DNA from 3 places in the Paenibacillus anseongensis genome. Region 3 is predicted to be linked to each of the others. Evidence: riboswitches for the same ligand, from Rfam matches in the RefSeq annotation. Region 3 holds a riboswitch; each other region holds the start of a gene.
The links. Region 3 has a riboswitch for cobalamin ahead of GON05_RS32680 (S-layer homology domain-containing protein). Riboswitches for the same ligand answer to the same signal wherever they lie in the genome.

Region 1 (4,819 bases), on a different contig from region 3:
CGAATAATCGCTTCGATGAGTTGCTCCGCTTCCACGGTATCTTCGCCAAGCCAATTCTGAAACGGATAACGGCCCATCTCCACGACTTCGCGAATTGTGAATCCAACCGGCGGCAGTGCATCCTGCTGCAAAACGGCCAGCCATCTGGCCAGTTCCTTTCGTGAATAGGCGGACGCCGGTCGGCCATCCAGCTCTACCGAGCCATTTTTAACCGGATCAATCCCGGAAAGAAGGCGTAGCAACGTCGATTTCCCGCTGCCATTTGGCCCAATAATGCCAAAAAACTCACCGTGTTGGACCTCAAAGCTTATATTTTCAAGTACCGGCCGTTCATGAAAGCTTTGCGAAAGCTGCTGCACTTTAATCATCTTTTTCAACCTCTTAACGTTTTCTTATCCTTATGTAGCAAATAGGCAAAAAATGGCGCCCCCAAAAACGCAGTGATAACTCCAAGCGGAATCTCCGTCGGACTTAGCAAGGTACGAGCGAGCGTGTCCGCCCACAAGACATAGATGCCGCCGCCAATCGCGGACAAAGGAATAATAAGACGATAGTCCGGACCGACGATCAGACGAACCAAGTGCGGAATGATGAGTCCTACGAAGCCGATAACACCTGCTACAGAGACAGCTGCCGCCGTAATAAATGTAGCAACGATTAGCACAATCAGCTTCGTGCGTTCTACATTTACTCCCAAATGGGAAGCCTGCCGCTCTCCCAACGCAAGCAAATTCAATGATCTTGCATAACTAAGCAGTATGACTAAACCTATGACTAAATATGGCGAAATAATCGTTATGTACGGCCAGCCCCTCATGGCCAAGCTGCCCATTAACCAAAAAACAATTTCATTAATGACCTGCTTGGAAATCGAAACCATAAAGGAAACAATCGCGCCAAGAAAAGCCTGCATGACAACGCCGGACAAAATAAGCGTCTCCATCTTCAGCTTGCCATCGATCTGAGCCAGCTTAAGCACGAGGAAAAGGGAAATAAGTCCCGTTACAAAAGCAACAATCGGAACCGACCATTGCCCAAACAAAGCCATCTGCAGACCAAAATAGATTAAAAACGCTGCCCCGACCGAAGCGCCCGAAGAAACCCCCAGCGCGTATGGATCGGCAAGCGGATTGCGCAGTACGCCCTGGAAAGCAGCTCCGGCAACGGAGAGAGAGGCCCCTACCAGAATCCCCAGCAATACGCGAGGCAAACGCACCTTATTTATAATTTGCTCCGCAGACTGCTGCCAAGTGACGTCGATGTAATCGCCTGCCCAAGGAATATGCTTCCCTAGGATGCCCGCAATTTGTAGTACTGGGAGATTAGCTGTTCCCAGCGATAAACTTGCCAGAATAGAAAGAAGAAGGAGTATAACCCCTACTCCTCCCCATAGCATTAGTTTTTTTTTCATTTATTTCACCAGTTCAGGATAAATGCCTTTCGCCATTTCCAACAGTCCATCGGTCAATCTCGGTCCCGGACGGCTCAGCAGGTTCTGGTCAAGACCGATTACCTGTTTGTTCTTCACAGCTTCAATAGCATCCCAGCCGCTTCGTGTGCGAATAATTTCATCAAGCGACATCTTGCTTTTGGTATCTACGACACCATTCGCAAAGAGAATAACAGCCGGGTTTTGTGCGATAATTTTCTCTTCGCTGATTTGATACCAGCCTTTACCGTCGCCGGCTACATTAATGCCGCCCGAAAGTTTGATCAGCTCATCCATGAATTCGCCGCTGCCGACGGTCCAGCCCGGACTGAATTCTATGTATACTTTTTTCTTATTTTCCTGCTTTACATCTTTCACGGCATCGACAACCTTCTTACGATCCGCTTTCATCTTGGAGACGATTTTCTCAGCTTGTTCCTGACGATCTGTAATCAAACCATAAGTTTCAATGTTCGCAATCGCATCATCCAATGTCTTTGGCTCCACTTTAAACACATTGATGTTCGATTCACGCAGTTTTTCAACCGTGTCCGCTTTCATCGAGACACCTGTAAAGACAATATTCGCATTAGTCGCAATCAAAGCTTCCTGGTTAGGCTTCGTGATACTTCCCAATTTGGGCTTGGACTTCGCAGCTTCCGGATAATCATCGAAATCGGAAACGCCGACAATCTTATCATCCAATCCAAGTGCAAAAAGTGCTTCCGTTTCTGCAGGAGAAACCGATGCGATCCGCTCCGGCGCCTTGTCAAAAGTGAATTCTTTCCCCGTTGCATCTTTAATTTTCAGCGGATACGCCGTCTTTTTGGATGTCGCAGCTACTGTTGCAGCAGGAGTAGGCGCCGTCGTTGTCTCTCCGCCAAGCTTAGATGGACTCGTAATTTCCGCTTCTTGCTTACCACAAGCCGCTAAGCTAACCGCTGTCGCTAAAGCAACCGATAAGAGGAGCGTCCTCTTGATCCCGTTCTTTTTCACTTGCATGGTGTAACCCCTCTCTCTGAAACCTGTGATTTCGATAATTCCCAAATAAAAAACCCCTCTGTTCCTAAGGAACAAAGGGGACGATAAATCGCGGTGCTCAGCAACGAATCCGTTGCTTCCTGATTTAAAGCGATCCTTTTCCTCGAAGGATGTCGTAACGGCACCATGGCAGGTATCCTGGCTCCCCGGCAATACTTCTCTTCCGGATTACAGTGGCGGGACCGCGCCGGACTTCAACCGGCTTCCCTTTTAAGCGGCAATGAAATTCATAAGTGAATTCGTTGCCGGCACCAATGGCTGCATATTTGACTATCAATCTAATTGTCGATTATAGACTTCTTGCTACTTTTGTGCAATAACCTTGAGTACTTGCTTAGCTTCCTCCATTTTCGGGGCATTGACAGGAATGAAAGCAATAAGTCCTTTTCCTTCAAAGCCTTGCTCCTTCATCCACTTGTTGCCTGAGAGCGGAATTCCATACAGATGCTTTTCGGCGGGCTTGCCCTCTTCCGCAATTTCGATAACACCGTCCGGATAATCCGAAGGGTTAATCGTCTCATCCAAAGATACGAAGCCTGCTTGATTGCTTAATGTTTTAAATTGGTCATCCGCCAGGATAAAGATGCCGTTTCCGCCTGCCGCCAATTCAACGATCATTTTTTCCATGGAGAAAATGGGAGAGGTATTCAGCTTAACGGTAGGAGTTTCGCCGATCTTCGATTTTAAAGATGCCTCTAGCTTCTCACCTGCATCACTTGGAAATCCATTTTGACCCATGACAAAGATAGAAACATCCGGCTTTGGTCCTCCACAACCCGCAACTATCACCATAAGCGCTGACACTAGCATGACCATTAGAAATTTCAATTTCATGATGTAAGAGTACCTCCGTATACGAATCTAAATATATCGATAGTCGCGAGAAAAGTCGGCTTTCACCGACTTTTCTTCCAATTATTCATATATTCATTTATTTTGAGATCAAGTATCGTACTGAGTTCTACGACAGATTCGGATGTCATTTCCTCTCCGTCCAGAACCATCTGTTCTAACCTGCGTCGCAGAGAATGAATCTCTTCTTCTAATAAGTTTAGGGAGTTACGTTTCTTAGCACGCTTAGTCAACCAACGTTGTTCGAAATCTTGTTCATTAATTTGCAGATGTTTTCGATAGGTTGATAGTTGGTATTCCATGAAAGCCATGCTCATCCCTCCTTACTACAAGAATACCAGTTTTCATGAATAATTAACATAGATTTTTCAGATTGAATCACAAATTTCTTAGAAATTTTCCAATTCTCTCTAAAGCTTCATTCAGTTGAGATACACTATAGGCATAAGAGCAGCGTAAGAAACCTTCCCCACCTAAACCGAACACATCTCCTGGTACAGCAGCAACCTTAGCTTCGAATAAAAGCCGCTGGGCAAATTCGTCTGAAGTAAGTCCTGTGGCAACAACGCTTGGGAACGCATAGAAAGCACCCTGCGGTTCGTGACACTCCAGTCCAATATCGCGGAACCCTTTGACGACCAGGCGCCTGCGTTGATTGTACGACTCTATCATACGGTCTTTCTCTTCCAAACCATTCGTCAAAGCCTCATGTGCAGCTACTTGACCCATCACAGGTGCGCACATCACCGTATACTGGTGAATTTTGGTCATAGCGGAGATCAACTCTCGGTGACCGCATGCATATCCCATTCTCCAGCCAGTCATCGCAAAAGCCTTGGAGAAGCCGCTGACTAGAATCGTCCGATCCTTCATGCCTGGAACAGCTGCAAAACTTACATGCTTCTGCCCATAGGTCAATTCCGCATAAATTTCATCCGAAATCACAATAAGATCGTTCTCTTCCACGACTTTGGCAATTGGCAGCCAGTCCTCATAAGTCATAATGCCGCCAGTAGGATTGCTTGGATAACATAGAATTAAAATCTTGGAGCGTGGCGTAATGGCATCACGAAGCGCCTTCTCAGTCAGCTTGAATTGATCCTTCGCGAATGTTTCGATTCCGACAGGAACGCCGCCGCTAATACTCGTAATAGGCGAATAAGAGATGTAGCAAGGTTCTGGAATCAGAATCTCATCCCCCGGCGTAATCAAAGCGCGCAGTGCCAAATCAATGGCCTCACTGCCTCCGACGGTCACAAGGACTTCATTCGACGGCTCATATTTCACTTTAAAGGATGTGTACAAATAATCCGCAATCGCTTCGCGAAGCTCAGGAATTCCTGAGTTTGGCGTATATTTCGTTCTGCCGCGTTCCAAAGAGTAAACGGCTGCTTCACGAACGTGCCAAGGGGTTGAGAAATCCGGCTCCCCCACACCAAGGGAAATAATATCATCCTTGCTGTTGCTTACTAGATCAAAAAACTTCCGAATACCTGA
Region 2 (4,819 bases), on a different contig from region 3:
GGTGGAAGCTGCGGAGAACTCTTCAAGAGTCAGGTATGATGGACCCTGTTATGCGCTCGGAATTATCGATTGAGGACACATGGCTAGATCGCTATCCGAACGAGCTGTCCGGCGGAGAGCTACAGCGGATTTGGGTGGCCAGAGCGCTGGGGCCGGAAACACGCTATTTAATTGCGGATGAGATGACTACCATGTTAGATGCTATTACACAAGCGCAAATCTGGCATGCGGTGCTGCGTTGGGCTGAACGGCAGCGTGCGGGTGTTTTGGTGATTAGCCATGAGCGGGAATTGATTGAGCGGTTGTGTGGGCGGGTGATTCATTTTCCATTCTAATGAGGTAGGTAAGTTTCCTCTGTCTCCTACTGATATAGCCATTAACTATATCTAGATATAGTTAAATCCAGTTACTCTATAGCCACAGCTCTATGATATCTTTTTTATAACAAAACGATGCTAAGGAGCAATAGACTGTGGAACAATTACGTAAACAAGACCCCAAAATTGTTGAGGCAATGAATTTGGAAATTGGCCGTCAACGTGACAAAATTGAGTTGATCGCATCTGAAAACTTCGTCAGCGAAGCTGTTCTGCAAGCAATGGGAACGGTTTTGACGAATAAATACGCAGAAGGCTATCCAGGAAAACGCTACTACGGCGGATGCGAGCATGTCGATATCGTTGAGGATATCGCGCGTGATCGTGCCAAAGAATTATTTGGCGCAGAGCATGCCAACGTGCAGCCGCACTCCGGCGCGCAAGCCAATTTGGCGGTATATTTAGCTGCTTTGAAACCTGGAGATACAGTTCTTGGCATGAACTTGGCGCATGGCGGTCACTTAACACATGGAAGTCCTGTTAATGCCTCGGGTATTTTGTATAACTTTATTCCTTATGGTGTTAGAGAAAGCGACGGGCTTATTGATTATAATGAGGTTCGCAAATTGGCATTCAAGCATAAGCCACGCATGATTGTAGCTGGTGCCAGCGCATATGCACGCATCATTGATTTTGAAGCATTAGGTGCGATAGCTCATGATGTAGGAGCTTTGTTTTTTGTGGACATGGCCCATATTGCAGGGTTAGTTGCGGCAGGGTTACATCCAAGTCCTGTGCCACACGCTCATTTTGTAACTACAACTACGCATAAAACGCTTCGCGGACCCCGCGGCGGTATGATTCTTTGCCGCAAGCCTTGGGCTGCAGCGATTGATAAAGCAGTATTTCCCGGAACGCAAGGCGGGCCATTGATGCATATCATCGCCGCTAAAGCCGTTGCTTTTGGCGAAGCGCTTCAACAAGATTTTAAAACGTACGCTCAAAATGTTGTTCTTAACGCCAAAACGTTATCAGAAGAGCTTTTGGCTGAAGGTGTCAATCTTGTATCCGGAGGCACAGATAACCATCTGATGCTGATCGACTTGCGTAGTCTGGGTATCACCGGTAAAGAGGCGGAACATTTGCTGGATGAAGTAGGCGTAACGGTAAACAAAAACGCGATTCCTTTCGACCCTGCGAAACCGATGGTTACAAGCGGAGTCCGCATCGGCACTCCAGCAGTTACCGCCCGTGGCATGGATCAAGAAGCTATGAAAACAATTGCCAAAATTGTGGCGTTAACGTTGAAAAATCCTACGGACGAAGCTGTGCATAACCAAGTACGGGGGATGGTCAGTGATCTGACAGCGCAATTCCCATTATATCCAGGGTTGAGCTACTAAAGTTACAATTGAACAAAGTATTTGATCTTTGGATCAAATACTTTTTTTATTAGTAGAAAAATAAAGTTGGTGACAGAGTGAAGTATGAATTTCCAGGTGCTTTACAGAATCAAAAGATTATTTTATCCAAGGAATGCCTCGTTAGTGAATCTAACTGTGTCTTAATTTGTGCATTCTATCAAGGTAAACTGGTTCTTGTTCGACATCACAGCCGGGGGTGGGAGTTGCCCGGAGGGAAGAGAGAGAAGGGGGAGCCCGTTCTTCAAACGGTTCGAAGAGAGATGCAGGAAGAGGCTGGAGGAGAGCTGGATGCGATCGAGAGAATTGGGCAATATCTCATTTTTGAAAATGACCAGCTAGTATTTGTGAAAAATATTTATATTTCCATGGTCCGTGCTCTTGGAGCGCTCCCGAGCGGATTTGAGACGGATGGTGTCATGCTGGTAGATACTATTCCGCAGCAAGTTGAGATTATGAATGACGACACATTTAGTCCTTATATGAAGGATAATGTCTATATGATTGTATCCGAATGGATTAAGGATCATCGATTTATTAGAGATAGTTTCAAGCTATCAGTAAATGAAAGTAAGTAGACAAAACATTAGAAAGGAGATACCATTAGTTCATAATTTAATAATGTTCTAGATAAAGGTGCAAGTATTCACTTCGGGTGCTTGCTTAAAAGGGAAGTTCGGTACGAAGCCGATGCGGTCCCAACCACTGTAATTACTGAGCGACTCTTCATAAAATGCCACTGTCTTGCATACTAGATTGGGAAGGCGAAGAGAAGCAATGACGTATAAGCCAGGAGACCTGCCTTTGTTCATGGAGTTTCTAATTCTTTGGGGGTGAGAAGAGGGAACCAAAATTATGCTTAGCATAATTTTATTTGAGATTGTGTATTTTTGCGCGCAATGATTAGAAGTTAGGCCACCCTGAAGAGGGTGGCTTTTTTGCGATGCTAATTAATCAGTATGAGAGCAGGGGAATGTTACCCATGGGGAATGGGAACGAATCCATTGAACGGTACGAATCAAAGTACAGAACGATAGCTTGCAGCATGCATGGAGAAGGAGCAGAACAATTTCTGCTCCTTCTCCAATATTTAATTTGAAATATTGGAGGGAGAGCAATGAGAATGATGAAGAAGCTTTCAGTTCTACTTCTTATTCTTTGTATTTATGTAAGCAGTTCAATTCAGGCTTTTGCAGCTGATCAAGCAGAAATTTCTCAGGTTGTTACGAACACTGCATCCTATCTGACGAAGACCGTTTCAGAGCCGCAGGTAGGATCTATAGGTGGAGAATGGGCAGTTATAGGGCTGGCTCGTTCTGGATATTTAGTCCCACAGAGCTATTATGATGATTATTACAAAGTTGTAGAAAAGTATGTTAAGGAGCTTGGCGGCGTTTTGCATGACAAGAAATACACGGAGTATTCGAGAGTGATTTTGGCTTTGACCGCTATTGGCAAAGACCCCTCCAATGTAGCAGGCTATAACTTGTTAGAGCCTTTAGGGGATTTCGAGAAAACGAACTGGCAGGGTATTAACGGTCCGATTTTCGCTCTGATTGCACTGGATTCAGGCCAATATGAGATACCTGTGAACAAAAAAGCGAAGACTCAAGCGACTAGAGAGATGTATATCAACGAAATCTTGACAAGGCAGTTGGCAGACGGGGGATTTGCTTTATCTGGTAACACGGCTGACCCTGATGTGACGGGTATGGCATTGCAAGCTCTCGCCAAATATCAAAGTAAGGAAAAGGTAAAAGCAGCAACGGATAAGGCCGTTGAAGCCCTATCCAACATGCAGAATAACTCGGGGGGGTACGCGACCTGGGGGACGGAGAATTTGGAAAGCGCGGCGCAAGTTCTGATGGCTTTATGCGAGCTTGGCATCCGTCCAGATGATCGCAGATTTACTAAAAATGGCCACAACCTTGTCGACAATCTGTTAAGTTATTATCGAGAAGGACAGGGATTTCTGCATACAGCTGACGGCAGCGGTGAAAATCTGATGTCTACGGAGCAGGCTTTTTATACGCTGGTTAACGTACAAAGAGTAGGTGCAGGGAAAACTAGTCTTTACAACATGGCAGATGTCAAAAAGGGCTCTCAGACGAATCCGGGCAACGAAACCAAGACCCCGGAAACCGAAGGATTGCCGAATAAAAATAAAGATGTTAAGCCGAGCGTTATTACTAATGCAGGTAGAACTTTTACGGATATTCAAGGACATGTCAATCAGAAATCCATAGAAGCGATGGCTGCAAGAAATATCCTTAACGGTATATCGGACACCCAATTTGTACCGGATCGAACGATGACAAGGGCTGAATTTGCAGCTATTGTAACCAGAAGTCTGGGACTGACATTGAAGGCAGCTTCCGTTTTCAAAGATGTCTCTGCAGATAGCTGGTATGCACCCTATGTAGGCACGGCTTACACCTATAACCTCATCCAAGGAACTTCAGAGGATACATTTACTCCTGAACAAACCATTACCCGGCAGGAAGCTGCTGTGATGGTTGCCCGTGCGGCAAAACTTTGCGGATTGGATACGAATGTGCAGGACATCGAAATCCGAGATATGCTTGCTCAGTTTACGGATTACACGAAAACGGCCGAATGGGCAAGAGCAAGTCTAGCATTTTCTTATCGTGAACATATTTTGTCTCAAGACATGATAGAGATACAACCTGAAGCGGCTGTAACGCGCAGTGAAGTATCAGATATGCTATATCAACTATTAATGAATTCTAAACTTTTGTGAAACAGGTGATCCTATGAAAATAACGAAAACGAAACTCGTTTCGGGCATCGTTATCGTGGTTGCACTCGTAGCCAGTTACCTGTTTATGGGACCGCAACCGAATATCCCAGCGAAATTGCCTGCACCAACGACGGAAGCGGCTGGGCAGCAAGTTGAAGGGAAGAGTCAGGCTGTCCAGCAGCAGCCTGATTCTTCTAAGGCTGAACCCCCAGCCGTGCAGCCATCAACGGATCAGCCTGTAAGTACGGTTAAACCGCTAGAGGCAGCACCTACGCAAACGCCGGAACCAACGAAGGCAGTACCCGCTAAAGAATCCGATA
Region 3 (4,819 bases):
CTGCTTGTACTTCCGAAGCTTGTATAGCTTCCTTCACTATTTTGAGATTTGGAAAGCCAATTAACAGCTCGAGCTATCGCTGCTTTTACATCTTCATTAGACTGAGCATACGGAGCAAGGGATTGCATCGTCATTCCAGTGAGATCGACATCGGGTCTACCGCCGGGAGATAGCCCCCAGCCTCCTTGATCGGCGTTACCTTTGTTTGATTCTCCATCTATCAAATACTTAATTAGTTTATCTCTTGTTGTTTGTACTTTTCCCTCTGCCGCAGAAGGGATTGCATAGTTTTTAGAATCAAATGAAAGCAGAGCGAAGATTGGACCATTCATGCCTTGTTTAATGACATAATCATAATCCGAAAGTGCCTGTAAAAGATCATAGTCTCCAACAGCTTTGGGATCTTTGCCAATCGAAGTTAATCCCAGGATGACTCTCGAGTGCTCTGTACCTTTCGTTTTATCCAATACCCCGGCATTGGCAATCATTTTATCTTTTACTGTGCTAGCTACATTGTCATAGTACGATTGATAATAGCCATCAGGTACAGAGTAGTTAGCTCTGGCCAATGAAAGGACAGACCATTCTCCGCCGCCGGTTCCAAACTTCGGTTTATCTACCGTTTTTAGAATATAGGCCAGGTTTTTATTCAACTGTTCTTTCGTATTGTTTACAACACTAGCTTTGTACGTAATGGTGAGATTTTGCTCTGCCGTATTGCCGAATGCGCCTGTAGCGGTGATGGCAATTGTGTTTACACCTGCGTTTAGAACAACATTGTAAGCTCCACCTGTCTTGGAGATAACAGTTCCATTCAACTTGACTACGGGTGTAATGACAGCCGAGGTGTTATCCGTCGCTTCCACATTAAAGCTAATATTTGCCTGCGATACTTCTTGCTTATCCGTCATCCCGGTTACTTTAATTGTAGGTTTAACATTACCATTCAGACTGGCTAGCGCACTATCGACGTCTTGCTGCTTACTTTCCATGTTGGTAAGCAGCGAATACGCTTGATCATATAGGGACTTAACAACTGCATTCGATAGAATCGCCGCTTTATTCGGATCACTGTTTATCTCTGCGATCCTAGCCGTCAGTGCATCCTTGTTAGCTGTTTGTATAAAGCCCGGACTCCACTCGTCGCCCCCCAGCGATGCTCCAAAGCCATACACCGTGAACTGAGTTCGAACGACATCCCCATCATGTGGGATATAGTCGGACATCCCTACATTCGGAAAAACATTATTTACGGCATACATCCACCCGGACATAGGCGTATAATCGAATTCTCCCAGCCACTGCTCGTTATTCTTTGTACCTAATTGAACGCCATCTGCATCCATTTGCTCTTTGATATAATTCGGTACATTTACTTGACTACTAGCGTCTTTAACCTTAGATAAGTAAAAACGTTCTTCCGTACTACCAGTATGCTGAATATTATCCTCACCCAATACGCGAGTGAGCACAGCTGCTCCATTTTCACCTTCGTAAAAAGGAACTTTAACCGGTTCTTTAGAATAACCTTGGCCTAATGTAAATTTTTCAACGGAAAGAGTTAGATTCCCAACCGGAATGGCCGGTGCCGTATTGACAGTCAATGACTGAGTAGCTCTGACGATTCCCGGTGCTGCAGTTGCTTGATAATCCGTAACTTCAAGCGAATAATTTCCTGCACTTACACCTTTATCAAATGCTGCTATACCGTTTGGGTTCGTTACGACTGCTGTCCCACCGACAGTTACTTTCACACCGCTAGCCGGAGAGTTAATAAGTTGATTGCTTGACCAATCATAAGTGCTCTTCGTAACCGTTACAGAGAACGGCTGGTTGGCTTTAACATCCCCAGGTTGAATCGAAATGGATTGAACTAGTTGCGTATTAAAATCACCGTAATACACACTAACTTGGTCATTGCTTTCTAGTTCAAACTGATCCATTCCTACTGCAGGTATGATCCATTGCCCTTGACGTTTAACGGCAAAGTTCCATCCGTCATAGCCATTGTAAAGTCCTGCGTGTATCCCATTAATTCCTGACACATACGGACCATAGGCTGAATTTGTAATGTCTAATTGAATTTGGGCTTGCCTTAAATCAGCTTGCAACGCTTCTAATGCGTTTGAACCTTCCGCCGCTCCTTCGTGGATAAGTCCTTGTGGTCCTTCGATGTGAAGGCCAACTGAAACCGGTCCTTGATTCGCAGCGAAAATTGGATTAGCTGGCGCAATGGCGGTGAATAGGACAGATAACACCATGACCAATGACATCAAGGACGACATAGCTTTACGATGCATTTTGCTTAACATACTTTTCTTACCACTCCTTCAATTTTGTTAAAAAGCAAAGCAAAAAAAGGCAAGCCCCAGAGTGGGGTTTGCCTTTGATTCCAACAAAAAAACAACATCCTTGTGCCAAAAAAAGGCATAGGAATGCTAACTAATTTCTCACCCCCCGGAGAAACAGTGCGACAAGCAAAATAGGCAGGTATCCTGGCTCATGCATCCTCGTAAACTTTTCGCCTTCCCATCCCCTCAAGTGGGGACAGTGGCCTGATAGAAAAGCAACTCCGCATTTACAGTGGCGGGACCGCGCAGGTGTTGCACCTGACTTCCCTTTTAAGCACTTTCGACTCTGTTATCGATTGTGCACCTTATTTGCAATTATATAGTTGTACTGCCCATACTAGCGTTTAATCATTTATTTGTCCAGTAGATTCATAGGTTGATAGAACAAAAATATATGTAACTAAATGTTTGGTTATTCATAAACTCAAACTGCTTCGGAATGGGATCTGCCAGCAATTTTAAGCTATGTTAAACCTTAATGCTGGTTTTTACCCCAAAAGAATACCGCCCTTTGAAAGGACGGTTAATTTAACTATCGTTCTGAGTTTGGATTTAAAGAATGCGAAATATTTGCTTGAGATGGTGCTCCAAATGGTCAACATAGTCTTTAATAATCCACTCTAATGTTACAATCCGTTCTTCGCCCAAATCACATGAATTCTGTAGCTTATCTTCGGGAATTTTCGCAATAACAGTAGCTATCTGCTTATTCAGACTTAACCATAAGTTTAAGATATGTTCAATTGGAAGGTTCTGATAATCCATAAGTTCTACCCAATGATTTTGGGCGTACTTAACCGCCGTGTAAGGCTGAACTTCATATTGAGCACTAACGAATCGGTGCAAATTGTTGAGAGCAGAGTCAGACAAGTGTCCTAATATTTCTTTTATTGACCATTTGTTAGGCTGCGTTCGCTCAGAAAGAGCGAGTTCGGATAAAGCATCTATTTTTGACGGTAATTCGGTAATCCAATGGTTTAGGCTTTCTAGTGTTGGTTTAATAGTTTTCACTCCAATCTTGGTATACGCATTATAGCAAAATGTCGTACGTCTCCATTGTGCTTCATTCTTAGCGGACGTGAAGAATGCTATAACGAACACATTCTCATTTTAGTTAGTAGTTGTTGTCCACTCCTTTCCCGCTTACTATATCGATGACAGCTTGATACAGATTAGGGGGATACTCCGCAATCCGGTGACATAGATACAAGTACCATTCATGACCGTATGGAACATAGATCCTTATAGGATTGCCCTCACTGCGAATTCTGTTAGCGAGATCCGGGCGGATCCCGTACAACATTTCAAGCTCGGCTTGAGAGTTTGTTAACCAGCCTCTCTCTAATACGGCATTTATGATAACGTCGTCATGAGTAGCAATAGATACTTGATGGCCTTGCCGGATTGCAGCTTCGACTAACTCCAAATAACGCTCATTCAGTTCAGGCGATCGTACAATCGATAGATACACCGACTCCTGATAAGCCCCTTTTACTATGCGGATCCGGCCAGGTGACGTTAACGCTGCCAAATCCTCTGGTGTTCTCGTAAGATGCGCTTGCAAGGTAATGCCAATACTGGAGCATTCAGTTGCTGCCCGCTTATAAACGGATAAGATACCTTCGGTTTTTCCCGACTCCTCCATGCTGATAAACAATTCAATATTCGTACCTTCGGCTTGTTTTGCCATTTCCATCAAGTTGGAGTAAGCAAGAGAAGGACTTATCATTAATCCGATATGCGATAAATCGAACGACACCCGGCCCGGAACCCCAGACTGCTTCAATCCCTGAATAAGAGCTATCATCTCAGCCACGGCCTGTTCGCATTGTATGGCATCAGAGGTATTCTCACCAATATATTCAATAGAAAGAGAATAGCCTTTTCTCCATATCTTTTCTCCGGTTTCCAATCCCTCCTGAAGGCTATCCCCGGCGATATACCTTAACGCTGCTTGACGTAAAATCCGGTTTACTTGCGGGTTCTGCTCCACGTAATCTTTCAAATCCCTGCGACGCGCAATAGATTTTAAAGCTGTTGTTAATTGCTGCTCCAATTTCAAATGTTCATTCATACGGCATGCCACTCCCTTTTTCCGAATTGTGTTTATTGTAGGAGATAAAGGAGTGATGGTATTGTAAAAAATTGCTCTTCAGCTACTTAGATATTGCGTACTTTTGCGGGGTAACTCCTACAATCTTGCTGAACGTTCTCGAGAAATGGCTTTGGTCATAAAATCCCGCTTCTACCGCAATATCAGCAATTGGCCGCAGGTTCTTCGTAAGCTCTATCTTGGCATGATTAATCCGAAGCAGGTTCTGATAAGCATGGGGAGGCATATGGCTTGATTGCTTAAACAACCGAATCAGATGGAACTTACTTATATCCGCAATCCTTTCCAGATCGTCCAAAGTGATCTTTTCTGTATAATATTCATACAGGTATTCTTTTATCAAATTAACGTATTT

Region 1: it holds a riboswitch for cobalamin, as region 3 does, so the genes downstream of both, GON05_RS13095 (ABC transporter substrate-binding protein) here and GON05_RS32680 (S-layer homology domain-containing protein) in region 3, are expected to answer to the same signal.
Region 2: it holds a riboswitch for cobalamin, as region 3 does, so the genes downstream of both, GON05_RS27845 (S-layer homology domain-containing protein) here and GON05_RS32680 (S-layer homology domain-containing protein) in region 3, are expected to answer to the same signal.

Annotation. Positions count from the first base shown of each region.
Region 1 covers NZ_WSEM01000012.1:150,263-155,081, forward strand. The annotation lists gene GON05_RS13085 (heme ABC transporter ATP-binding protein) at 1-368, opposite strand, end outside; gene GON05_RS13090 (FecCD family ABC transporter permease) at 374-1,411, opposite strand; gene GON05_RS13095 (ABC transporter substrate-binding protein) at 1,412-2,431, opposite strand; cobalamin riboswitch at 2,582-2,742, opposite strand; gene GON05_RS13100 (hypothetical protein) at 2,774-3,304, opposite strand; gene GON05_RS13105 (aspartyl-phosphate phosphatase Spo0E family protein) at 3,367-3,633, opposite strand; gene GON05_RS13110 (aminotransferase class I/II-fold pyridoxal phosphate-dependent enzyme) at 3,701-4,819, opposite strand, start outside.
Region 2 covers NZ_WSEM01000026.1:9,424-14,242, reverse strand. The annotation lists gene GON05_RS27860 (ABC transporter ATP-binding protein) at 1-335, shown strand, start outside; gene GON05_RS27855 (serine hydroxymethyltransferase) at 473-1,720, shown strand; gene GON05_RS27850 (NUDIX domain-containing protein) at 1,798-2,316, shown strand; cobalamin riboswitch at 2,356-2,558, shown strand; gene GON05_RS27845 (S-layer homology domain-containing protein) at 2,856-4,499, shown strand; gene GON05_RS27840 (DUF4430 domain-containing protein) at 4,513-4,819, shown strand, end outside.
Region 3 covers NZ_WSEM01000034.1:373,765-378,583, forward strand. The annotation lists gene GON05_RS32680 (S-layer homology domain-containing protein) at 1-2,312, opposite strand, end outside; cobalamin riboswitch at 2,469-2,674, opposite strand; gene GON05_RS32685 (DinB family protein) at 2,904-3,362, opposite strand; gene GON05_RS32690 (proline dehydrogenase family protein) at 3,466-4,425, opposite strand; gene GON05_RS32695 (AraC family transcriptional regulator) at 4,508-4,819, opposite strand, start outside.